One region of the Loktanella salsilacus genome, then DNA from elsewhere that is predicted to be linked to it. Evidence: riboswitches for the same ligand, from Rfam matches in the RefSeq annotation. Region 1 holds a riboswitch; the other holds the start of a gene.
What was found. Region 1 has a riboswitch for thiamine pyrophosphate ahead of thiD (bifunctional hydroxymethylpyrimidine kinase/phosphomethylpyrimidine kinase). Riboswitches for the same ligand answer to the same signal wherever they lie in the genome.
Positions count from the first base shown of each region.

Region 2: linked by a shared signal. The riboswitch ahead of thiB (thiamine ABC transporter substrate binding subunit) and the one ahead of thiD (bifunctional hydroxymethylpyrimidine kinase/phosphomethylpyrimidine kinase) in region 1 are both predicted to bind thiamine pyrophosphate.

Region 1 is NZ_CP072994.1:658,761-663,941, forward strand. Features, by position in the region: gene thiS (sulfur carrier protein ThiS) at 1-106, opposite strand, end outside; gene KBW81_RS03355 (FAD-dependent oxidoreductase) at 90-1,097, opposite strand; gene thiD (bifunctional hydroxymethylpyrimidine kinase/phosphomethylpyrimidine kinase) at 1,094-1,903, opposite strand; TPP riboswitch at 1,966-2,066, opposite strand; gene KBW81_RS03365 (lactoylglutathione lyase family protein) at 2,210-2,710, opposite strand; gene KBW81_RS03370 (LysR family transcriptional regulator) at 2,816-3,706, shown strand; gene KBW81_RS03375 (efflux RND transporter periplasmic adaptor subunit) at 3,865-5,100, shown strand; gene KBW81_RS03380 (efflux RND transporter permease subunit) at 5,097-5,181, shown strand, end outside.
Region 2 is NZ_CP072994.1:2,979,117-2,984,297, forward strand. Features, by position in the region: gene KBW81_RS14350 (ABC transporter permease family protein) at 1-366, opposite strand, end outside; gene thiB (thiamine ABC transporter substrate binding subunit) at 342-1,316, opposite strand; TPP riboswitch at 1,352-1,449, opposite strand; gene KBW81_RS14360 (dicarboxylate/amino acid:cation symporter) at 1,522-2,814, opposite strand; gene aroC (chorismate synthase) at 3,065-4,171, shown strand; gene KBW81_RS14370 (PRC-barrel domain-containing protein) at 4,192-4,539, opposite strand; gene KBW81_RS14375 (DMT family transporter) at 4,639-5,181, opposite strand, start outside.

The DNA.
Region 1 (5,181 bases):
TCACCGCGGTTGCCACTTTGGCATTGGCAAAACCGTAGGCGTCCAACAGCTCTGCAAGGGTCGCTGCCTGCGCCGCGATGGGCGCTCCGTTAAGCTGCAGTCTCATCCATCACCTCTGGCATTTGGTTGTCGAAAATCAGGTCGGCCACCATGCGGGCGGCGGCAGGGGCCAGCAGAAAGCCGTGACGGAACAGGCCGTTCAGCCGGATCAGATTGCCGCTGCGGCGGATGCGCGGCAGGTTGTCGGCAAAGGCGGGGCGGCTATCGACGCCAACCTCGATCACCTCCGCCTCGGCAAAGGCGGGGTGCAGGGCGTAGGCGGCGGACAGCAGTTGCAGCAGGGCGCGGGCGGTGATGTGCGGGCCTGCGCGGCCTTCGATCATCGTCGCCCCCAGCATGAATATGCCATCCCCGCGCGGCACGATGTAGAGCGGCGCGCGGGGATGCAGCAGGCGGATGGGGCGGGACAGCGACACGTCAGGGCAAGACAGGATCAGCATTTCACCCTTCACACCGCGCAAATCAGGGATCGCATCCCGCGCTGCAAAGCCGCGGCAGTCAATCGTCAGACTGCGGGCGGCGTGATCTTCGGGGCGCGCGTCGGCGATCTGGAAGGCGCAACCATCTGCCACAAGGCCAGCACGCAGATCGGCAAGCGCGGTGCGGGGGGACAGATGCGCCTCTTGCGCGAAATACAGCCCGCTGGTGAAACGTCCGGCAAGATCGGGTTCCAGCGCGGCGATGGCGCCTTGATCGACGGTGCTGTGCCCGGTCGTCCGCTTGGCGAAGCGTGCAAGTTCCGCCCTATCCCGCGCGGGAGAGATTACGAGAGAGCCGCAGCGTTGCACGGACCCGGTGCGCCGGGCCCACCAGTCTGCCGCCTCTTGGCCTAGCCGCACCACGGGTTCCTCGGCGCTTTCGCCTTCGCAAAATGGGGCTAGCATGCCGCCCGCCCACCATGAACAGGCGTGGGGGCCGGGGGCGGCGTGGCGGTCGATGACCGTGACCTGCGCGCCGCGATCCAGCAAGGCGCGGGCGGTGCACAGGCCTGCAACGCCTGCGCCGATGACGGTGACAGAGGCGGTGTTGGCGGTCATGCCCAGACCGCGTGGAAATGATGCACCGGACCGTGACCGGCACCGACGTTCAGTTGATCGGCGGCTTTGATCGCGCCTTGCAGATAGCGGTGCGCGGCCGTGACGGCGGCAGGCAAGTCCAGCCCCAGCGCCAGTTGCGCCGTGATCGCGGCAGAGTAGGTGCAGCCGGTGCCGTGAGTGTTGCGGGTGGCAACGCGGGGGGCGTTTAGCGTGGCCATTACGCCGTCCGGGCCGATCAGGATATCGGTGCAGACCGCACCTTCAGCATGGCCGCCTTTCATCAAAACGGCCTGCGGGCCAAGGTCCAGCAGGCGCATGCCTTGGGCGATCACCTCAACCTTGGTCGTGGCGGGGGCGGTGCCCAGCAGGCGGGCGGCCTCCGGCAGGTTGGGGGTCAGCAGGGTCGCGCGGGGCAGCAGTGCACGGGTCATGGCGGCGACGGCGGCATCTTGCAAAAGCGTATCGCCGGATTTGGCGATCATTACGGGATCAAGGACGATGGGGCCTGTAAATCCAGCCAGCCCCTGCGCCACGGCATCGATGATGGGCGCGGAAAACAGCATCCCCAGCTTGATCGCCCGCACGTCCAGATCGGACAGCACTGCTGCAATCTGGGCGGCAACGATGTCGGCGGGGATCGCGTGCAGATGGGTGACAGCGCAGGTATTTTGCGCGGTCACGGCGGTGATGACACTGGCGGCATAGGTACCATTGGCGGACATCGCCTTGATGTCAGCCTGCACGCCAGCGCCGCCACCGCTGTCGGATCCGGCAATCGTCAAGGTGATCGGAGGGGCAGTGTTCACGGCGGCAACTTTCCAAGTTTTGGGAAATGCCGACGTGAAAAAACGAGAATACGCCCCAAGAGTGGTGCGTTCTACCCGTTCCCTACGCCGGTATAACCCGGATCAGGTTCGACGGGTCGGTGCGTGCACCTCTCAGCCCCAAAGGGCCCCCCGACGGATAATATGTCTTGCGCCGCCCCCAAGTTTGGGGTGGCGATTTGACCGGACGCTAGTTGCGAATTTTGCGGATCGCAACAGCGGAATGGTTGTGCCGGGGGCGCGCACTGCAACCGCGTGCCGCTGGGCGTCCTCCCGGTCGCGCGGGCTTTACGACGCGTAGGCCCCGGCAGAGTAGGTCAGCTCGTAGCTGTGGCTGTAGATCTCGAACACGATGCCAAAAGGGTCTTCGACATAGACCATGCGATACGGTTTTTCGCCGGGGAAATATTCGCGGATCGGCATCCGCTGGCGGCCGCCTGCGGCGACGATGGCTTTGGTCAAACCTTCGACATCGGGGTCTTGGACGGCAAAGTGAAAGGCGCCGTGGCGCTTGTGTTCCAGCTTTTCATCAGGGGCATAATTGCCAGGGAATTCAAAGATTTCGATACCGATACCATCGGCGGTGGAAAGGTGCGCGATGCGCAGCGACACCCAGCCGGGGCCGAAAACATCGGTGCACATCACGCCGATGGCGCTGTCATCTTCGAACGCTTCGGTGGGCTGCATGACGACGTAAAAACCAAGCACGTCGGCATAGAATTTTACGGCGGCGTCAAGGTCGGGAACGGAGAGGCCGATGTGGGAAAAGGTGCGGGGTGTCTGGGACATTTTAGGTCTCCTGCAAGGTTGCGATACCCATCAGATAGCGATGCGTGCCTTGCGTGTGAAATTATGATATACAATAAAAATCATAACAAAATATTTGGTTAGCCCATGCTGAACGCGACTTGGCTCGAGACCTTTACAACCCTGTGCGAGGCGGAACATTTCACCCGCACGGCGGCGCGGTTGAACATGACGCAGCCCGGCGTGTCGCAGCATCTGCGAAAGCTAGAGGCGCAGGTCGGTCAAAGCCTGATCACGCGGCAAGGCAAAAGCTTTACCCTGACCCCGGCGGGGGAAGCGGTCTTGGCCCTTGGTCAGTCCCGCCGCGCGCAAGAGGACGCCTTGCGCCGCGCAATCACCGCCGATGATCGCGACAGTGGCACCGTGCGGATCGCCTGTTCCGGCAGCTTTGCGATGCTGCTGTATCCCGCGCTGATGCCTTGGATGCAGGCTGCGCCTGATCTGGTGATCCACCTGCAAGCCGCGCCGCAAGCGCAGGTGCTGTCGGGGCTGATCGACGGGCAGTTTGACTTGGGCGTGCTGGACGCAGACCCCGGCCACCCGCGCCTGCAAGCGACGCATTTGGGCGAAGAAGAATTGTGCCTTGTCCTGCCAGCAGATGCGCCAGATACGCCGCCCAGCTTTGCCGATTTGCAAGCGCGGGGGATGATCGGGCATCCTGATGGCGACGCCTATGCCGATGACTTGCTACACCTTAATTTTCCCGGCGCATACCCCGGTGCCGACAGGCTGCGCGTGCGTGGTTTTGTCAACCAGATCGGCCAGATCCCGGCCCCGGTGGCGCAGGGCGTTGGTTATACGTTGTTGCCGCGCAGCGGGGTAGAAGCCTTTGCTCGCAGGGATTTGCTAAAGGTCGTGCATCTGGCAAAGCGGCGGCGGCATCCGCTGTGGCTCGCGGGGCGGCGCGGACGCACGATGTCGGCGCGGCTGCAGTATGCCAGCGAACTGATTGCATTGGCGGCGGGACAGTTAAGCTAAGTTAAATGCCTTAAATTCGCGCGCGGCCTTGATACGCAACGGCGCGTCTGACGCCGATGTGATCTGCAAAGCAAAACAATCGAAAGAAACTTGCGACGGATGCTGCATCACCGCGCGTTCAAGCCGGGATACATCTTGGCATCAAAGGGGCACAGGGCGTGCGCAGACTATTTTCAGTGATATTCTCGGTTGTGATTTTGTTTGTGATCTATGCTGCGGTCTTTGGCATGCCGGACCGCGTCACGAGCGCTCTCAATCTAGAAACGGCAGAGGCACAAGGCGATCAGGCCGCAGCTGCTGGCCCTGCCGCTGGGGGCCGCCCCGGCGGCGGCGGACGGCCCGGCGGGGGCAGCCGTGCGACGACCGTGGTAACCACGCCGCTGGAACTGCAACCCTTTGAGGTCGTCTTGAACGCGCTTGGCACCGCTGTCGCCCTGCGCAGCGCCGATGTTGTGTCCGACACGGCGGGCGAGGTGACGCAGGTTAACCTTAGCGCCAATACCACTGTCGCGGCGGGTGATGTCCTAGTGCAACTGGACGCCCGCACCCAGACGCTGGATCTGGAAATCGCGCAGGCGCAACTGGATCAAGCGAACGAGACCGTTGGGCGTTATGATCGCCTGCGGGCCAGCGGCAATTCCACCGTGACCGACGTGACCCTGTCGGATGCGCGCATCGCCCAGCGGTTGGCCGAGGCGAATGTCGGCTTGGCGCAAGTGGCGCTAGACGATCGCACCCTGCGCGCGCCCATCGCAGGCAAGCTGGGGCTGAGCGATATCGAGGTCGGCGATCAGTTGTCCGCCAATGATGTCGTCGTCACCATCGACAATGACGAAGCCTTGCTGGTGGAGTTTGAACTGCCAGAGCGTGCCATCGGCATTCTGCAGGACGTCAAGACCGTCGTCGCCAGTACCCCCAGCTTTACCGGGCGCAATTTCGAGGGCGAGGTGGTGTCCTTTGACAGCCGCCTTGATGATGTGACCCGCAGCGTGACCGTCAAGGCGCGGATTGATAACGCCAGCGGGGAACTGTGGCCGGGCATGACCTTTGCCGTGCGCATCTTGCAAGAAAGCGACCCGCTGCCTGCCGTGCCCGCGACGGCGATTACGTGGTCGCGGGCCGGGTCCAGCGTTTGGATCGACGCCGATGGCAAGGCAGAGCAGGTCGCCGTGACGATCCTGTATCGGCGCGATAGCACTGTTTGGATTGATGCTGATATCGCTGCAGGCACCGCTGTGATCAGCGAAGGCGCGCAAAAGCTGCGCGCTGGCGCGGCGATCACGACGCCGGATGCCGTGCGCAGCGGTGCTAGGGACGGTGCGCCACGAGAAGGCGGTGCCCGTGTCGGGGCTGACGCAAGTGCGCAAACTGCACCGGCAGGTGATCCGACATGAGCGATCCTTCGAAAATGAACCACGTCAAAAAGGGTTTTGCCGACCTGTTCGTGGCGCGGCCCTTGCTTGGGATCGTGCTGA
Region 2 (5,181 bases), 1.1 Mb from region 1:
CAGCGCCAAGAGCCCCGCGTTCAGCAGGCCGCCACGGCCAAAGACCGCGAGCAGCCCGAGGACCGCGATGATGACCGGCAGAATAAAGGGTGCCCCCAATAGCATCACAAGCGCACCACGTCCGCGAAACTGCCGCCGTGCCAGCGCACGGGCGACGGGGATCGCCAAAATGACAGAGGCGATCGCCGAGGCAGCAGCCTGCAAGACGGTAAACCGGATCGCGGACCAATCCCCGGCGGACAACCCGCGCCCCACCTCGGCCCGCAGGGCGACGGCAAGCAGCGTACCAAGGGTCAGCGCCAGCACCAGCGTGGCAGTCAGCCACGCTGGCAGGCTGCGGATTATTGCGACAGCGCGGCGCGCCATGTCTCGACCAGATCATCACGCAGGTCGGCGGCGTCTTGCGATGATAGCAAAAGGCCCTTGGACGGCACGGTCAGCGTGTCAAACCCACCCGGCAAGCTGACGTCGGTTGCGGGGTACATCCAGTTTGTCTCGGGGATGACGTCCTGAAATCCGGGGCTTGTGATAAAGGCCATGAACTGATCCGCCAGCGCCGGCTGATCGGTCCCGGCAAGTTTGGCTGCAACCTCGACCTGTAGATAGTTGCCCGCATCAAAGCCCCAGGACGTCTTGCTGTCGTCCTCTTCGGCGATCAGGTGATAGGCGGGCGAGGTGGTGTAGGACAGGACCGCGTCCGCCTCGCCTTCTAGGAACAGGTTATAGGCCTCGGTCCAGCCCGGGGTCACGGTGACGATATTGTCCGCCAGATCCGCCCAGATTTGCGGGGCAGCGTCGCCTTCGCTTGCATAGACCCACATCAGCAGCCCCAAACCGGGGGTGGATGATCGCGGGTCTTGGATGACGATTTTCAGGTCGCTGTCAGCCAGCGCGCGAAAGGATGCAACGGCCGGCGTGTCTTTGTTTGCAACAAACGCCAGATAGCCCCAGTCAAATGGCAGAAAGGTGTCGTCGTCCCACGCGACGGGCAGCGTCAGGTCGGCCGTCACGCCGTGAGGCGCAAACAGCCCCGTATCGCGGGCAGCGGCGGTCAGGTTTGTATCAAGGCCTAGCACGATATCGGCATCCGTGCGCGTGCCTTCCAGTTGCAGCCGCGCCAGCAGGGCTGCGCCGTCACCCGCGCCGGTGAACACCAGATCACAGGCGCATTCCGCCTCGAACGCAGCCTCAATCGCCGGACCGGGGCCCCATTCGGATGTAAAGCTGTCGTAGGTCAGCACGTTCAGGGTCGGCGTCTGGGCGATAGCCGTGCTTGCACACAGGATCGCGCCGACGCTCAAGAGTTTGGTCTTCATGTCATCCTCCAAAACGACGGGCGGAATGGGGGACAGCGTGATTGCCGGACCTTCCCTCCGCCGGTCTTAACCGGTTCAGGTTCAACGGGTCCGCTTGCGCATCTCAGCCAGATTGGCCCCCCGAGGTTGGATGACGTTAACAATCAGCCTGCGAAATGAAAAGGGCCGCAAAATGCTGCGGCCCCGTTCAACGATGTCGCGTCGTTTAGGCGATGGCGTGGTCGGGCAAATGGGCCTCGCCTTCGCCAGTTGTGCCTGCGTCAGGGTTGTCAAAGATCGCCATGTCGATCTTGCCTTCGCCCTTGGCGACGATGGTTGTGACGATGGCATCGCCGGTGATGTTCACCGCCGTGCGGATCATGTCCATCAGGCGGTCCACGCCAAGGATGATTGCGATACCCTCAATCGGCAGGCCGACCTGCGTCAGCACCATAGTCAACATGACCAGACCAACGCCCGGAACACCGGCCGTACCAATCGATGCTAGCACGGCCATACCGATCACGGTCAAATACCCCATTAGGCCAAGGTCGATACCGTAAACGTTCGCAAGGAACACCGTTGCCACGCCCTGCATGATCGCGGTGCCGTCCATGTTGATGGTCGCACCGAAGGGGATGCAGAAGGACGCAACGCTTTCGTCCACGCCAACCCGTTCCGTCGTGCACTGATAGGTGACGGGGATCGTCGCGTTTGACGACGCGGTCGAGAAGGCAAAGATCTGCGCCGGGCGCATCTTTTTCATAAAGGTGATCGGGCTTAGGCCGGACAACAGCTTCAGCATGCCAGGCAGTGTGATGAACAGGTGGATCATCAGCGCCGCAACAAGCGTCAGCACATAGGCAATGACCGGCATGAACAGGCCAAGCCCCTGTTCAGCAAAGGTCTTAGCGATCAAGGCAAACACCCCGTATGGCGCTGCGCGCATGACAAGATCGACGATCTTCATCATCACTTCGTTCATGTAATCGCACGCTTCGATAAAGGGCTTGGACCGGTCGCCCAGCATCAGCACCGCTATGCCAAGGACCACCGTGTAGAAAATCACCTGCAGCATTTCGCCCGACGCAAAGGCGGCAATCGGGTTGGTCGGCACGATGGCGGCAAAGACGTTCCAGACGCTTGGCGCCTCGGCTGCGGAAATACCGCTTGCGTCGATGCCGGTCATGTCAAAGCCTGTGCCCGGCCCAATGATCGTGGCCAGCACGAGCGCGACAGTAATCGCAAGCGCTGTCGTTGCGATATAAAGCGCAAAGGATTTGGTCCCCACACGGCCAAGAACGCGCACATCGCCGATCCCGGCAACGCCCCCGATCAAGGAAAAGAACACCAGCGGCACGACCAGCATTTTCAGCGCGCTGACGAACATCTTGCCAATCATGCCAAAGAAGCCAGCGACGACGTGATCATTGATGAAGGCGATGTTCAGCGTGTTGAAAACAACACCCACAACAATACCCAGCCCCATCGCCAGCATGATCTTCATCGTCAATGACATCTTACCGTCGTGAACCGGGGGGGGAAGTGTGACTTGCGTCCGTCATGAGGCAGCTCCTTCATCATGATACGTCAAACTTGGTAGGTCTTAGGCTGTCACAGAAACGTCAGCTTGGCGACGAAAACATTTTAAAGTTGCATGCCGGCTGCGATTACAACGGCTTACAACTGGTATTTTACAAAGGTAACGCCCGAATTGAACCCGCGCCGCCTATGGTTTAAGCCCTGTGCAACAACACAAAGGGCCGCGCATGTCAGTCAACTCTTTCGGTCACCTGTTCCGGTTTACCACATGGGGCGAAAGCCACGGACCCGCCTTGGGCGCAACGATCGACGGCTGCCCGCCGGGTGTGCCGCTGGACCCTGCGATGATCCAGCAGTGGCTGGATAAACGGCGCCCCGGTCAGAACAAGAACACGACCCAGCGCAATGAACCTGACGCGGTCGAAATCCTGTCCGGCGTCTATGAGGGGCGCACAACGGGCACGCCGATCCAGCTGATGATCCGCAACACGGACCAACGGTCCAAGGATTACGGCGACATCCTGAACACCTTCCGTCCCGGCCATGCTGACATCACCTACCACCAGAAATACGGTCTGCGTGATCCGCGCGGCGGCGGGCGATCCTCTGCGCGCGAAACCGCGGCGCGCGTGGCCGCTGGCGGGGTGGCCCGCGAGGCGATTACTGCGATTGCGCCCGGCGTGCAGATCACCGGCTACATGGTGCAAATGGGCGAGAAAAAGATCGACCGTGCGCGGTTCGATTGGGACCAGATCAGCCAGAACGACTTTTGGTGCCCTGACGCGCAGGCCGCAGGCGAATGGGAAGAGTACCTGACTTGGCTGCGCAAGGACGACCACAACTCTGTCGGCGCGATCATCGAAGTCGTCGCCCGCGGTGTGCCGGCAGGTATCGGCGCGCCGGTATATGCCAAGCTTGATACCGATCTGGCCGCCGCGATGATGAGCATCAATGCCGTCAAAGGTGTTGAGATTGGCGAAGGTATGGCCGCCGCTGCCCTGACTGGGCGCGACAACGCGGACGAGATTTTTATGGGGAACGACGGACAACCCGTCTATTCGTCAAACCACGCGGGCGGCATCCTTGGCGGCATCAGCACCGGGCAGGACGTTGTCGTGCGCTTTGCGGTCAAGCCGACGTCTTCGATCCTGTCGCCGCGCAAGTCCATCACGATGGATGGCCAACCGATTGAGGTGATCACCAAAGGTCGCCACGATCCCTGCGTCGGCATTCGCGCCGTTCCGGTAGGCGAGGCGATGATGGCCTGCGTGATCTTGGATCACATCCTGCTAGACCGCGGCCAAACTGGCGGGGTGCGAGGGCAGATCGGCTGATCCGCCCCCGCGCAAATCCGTCATAGCCAGTAAGGTGCCAGCCCGTAATAATCGTGCAGCCGCGTCTCGTAGGCGCGGTCACGCGACCAATCGCTGACACGCTCTGGCGCGCCGGTCAGCTGGTCTTTGGTCAGGTCAGTGAAATAGCCGCCAAGCGACGTATCGTAGCGCAGTGATTTCCACGGCAGCGGGTGCTGTTCCTCGCCCATGCCAAGAAAGCCGCCGAAGTTCATGACGGCATAGGCGACATTTCCGGACAGTTTGTCGATCATAAGGTGGTCAATATGGCCAATCTGCTCTCGGTCAGACCCAAAAACATGGGTGCCATTCACGCGGCCAGAGTCGATCAGGTTGTGTTCGGTTTCCATGGCGTATCCTCCTAGATTACCTAGGGTTGAAACGCACTGCGCCGCATTGGGTTGCATTGCGGCCAAGGCCCGACGGATCATCTGGCAGATTTTGGCCGATTAGGCCGGAATGGCGGCAGCCTTTGGCGCATCATCGTCACGCAGCAGCAGGATCAGTGCAAAAATGGTCAAGGCGATCCCGATCAGGATCAGCGTGGGCGGCGGCGGCGAACCAAGTGCAAGCTGCCAGCAGATGACCCATGTGGGGGTCAGATAGGTGTAGGCCATGACCTTGGCGCTAGGCAGCCGCGTCGCCGCGAACTGCAACAACACAAAGCTAGAGGCAGAAGCAAAGATTGAAATATAGAGCAGTGTAATCCAGACGATGCGTGGCAGTTGCGACCAATCCGTCGCAATGATTTCGCGCGCGCCGTAGATGCTGGTCAAGATCGCACCGCCAAGCAAGGTCATGCACGCAAAGGCCAACGTGTTTTCACCGCGCTTTAGCTTGGCGATCAACGGTGTGTACAGCGCATGGGCCACGCAGCCCCAGAAAAAGATGAACTCTCCGCGTCCGACATCAAAGGCAAGCGCCGCTTGCAAATCTGCGCGAAAGATCACCCAAAGCGCGCCAACCCCGCCAATGGCCAAGGCAACCATCAT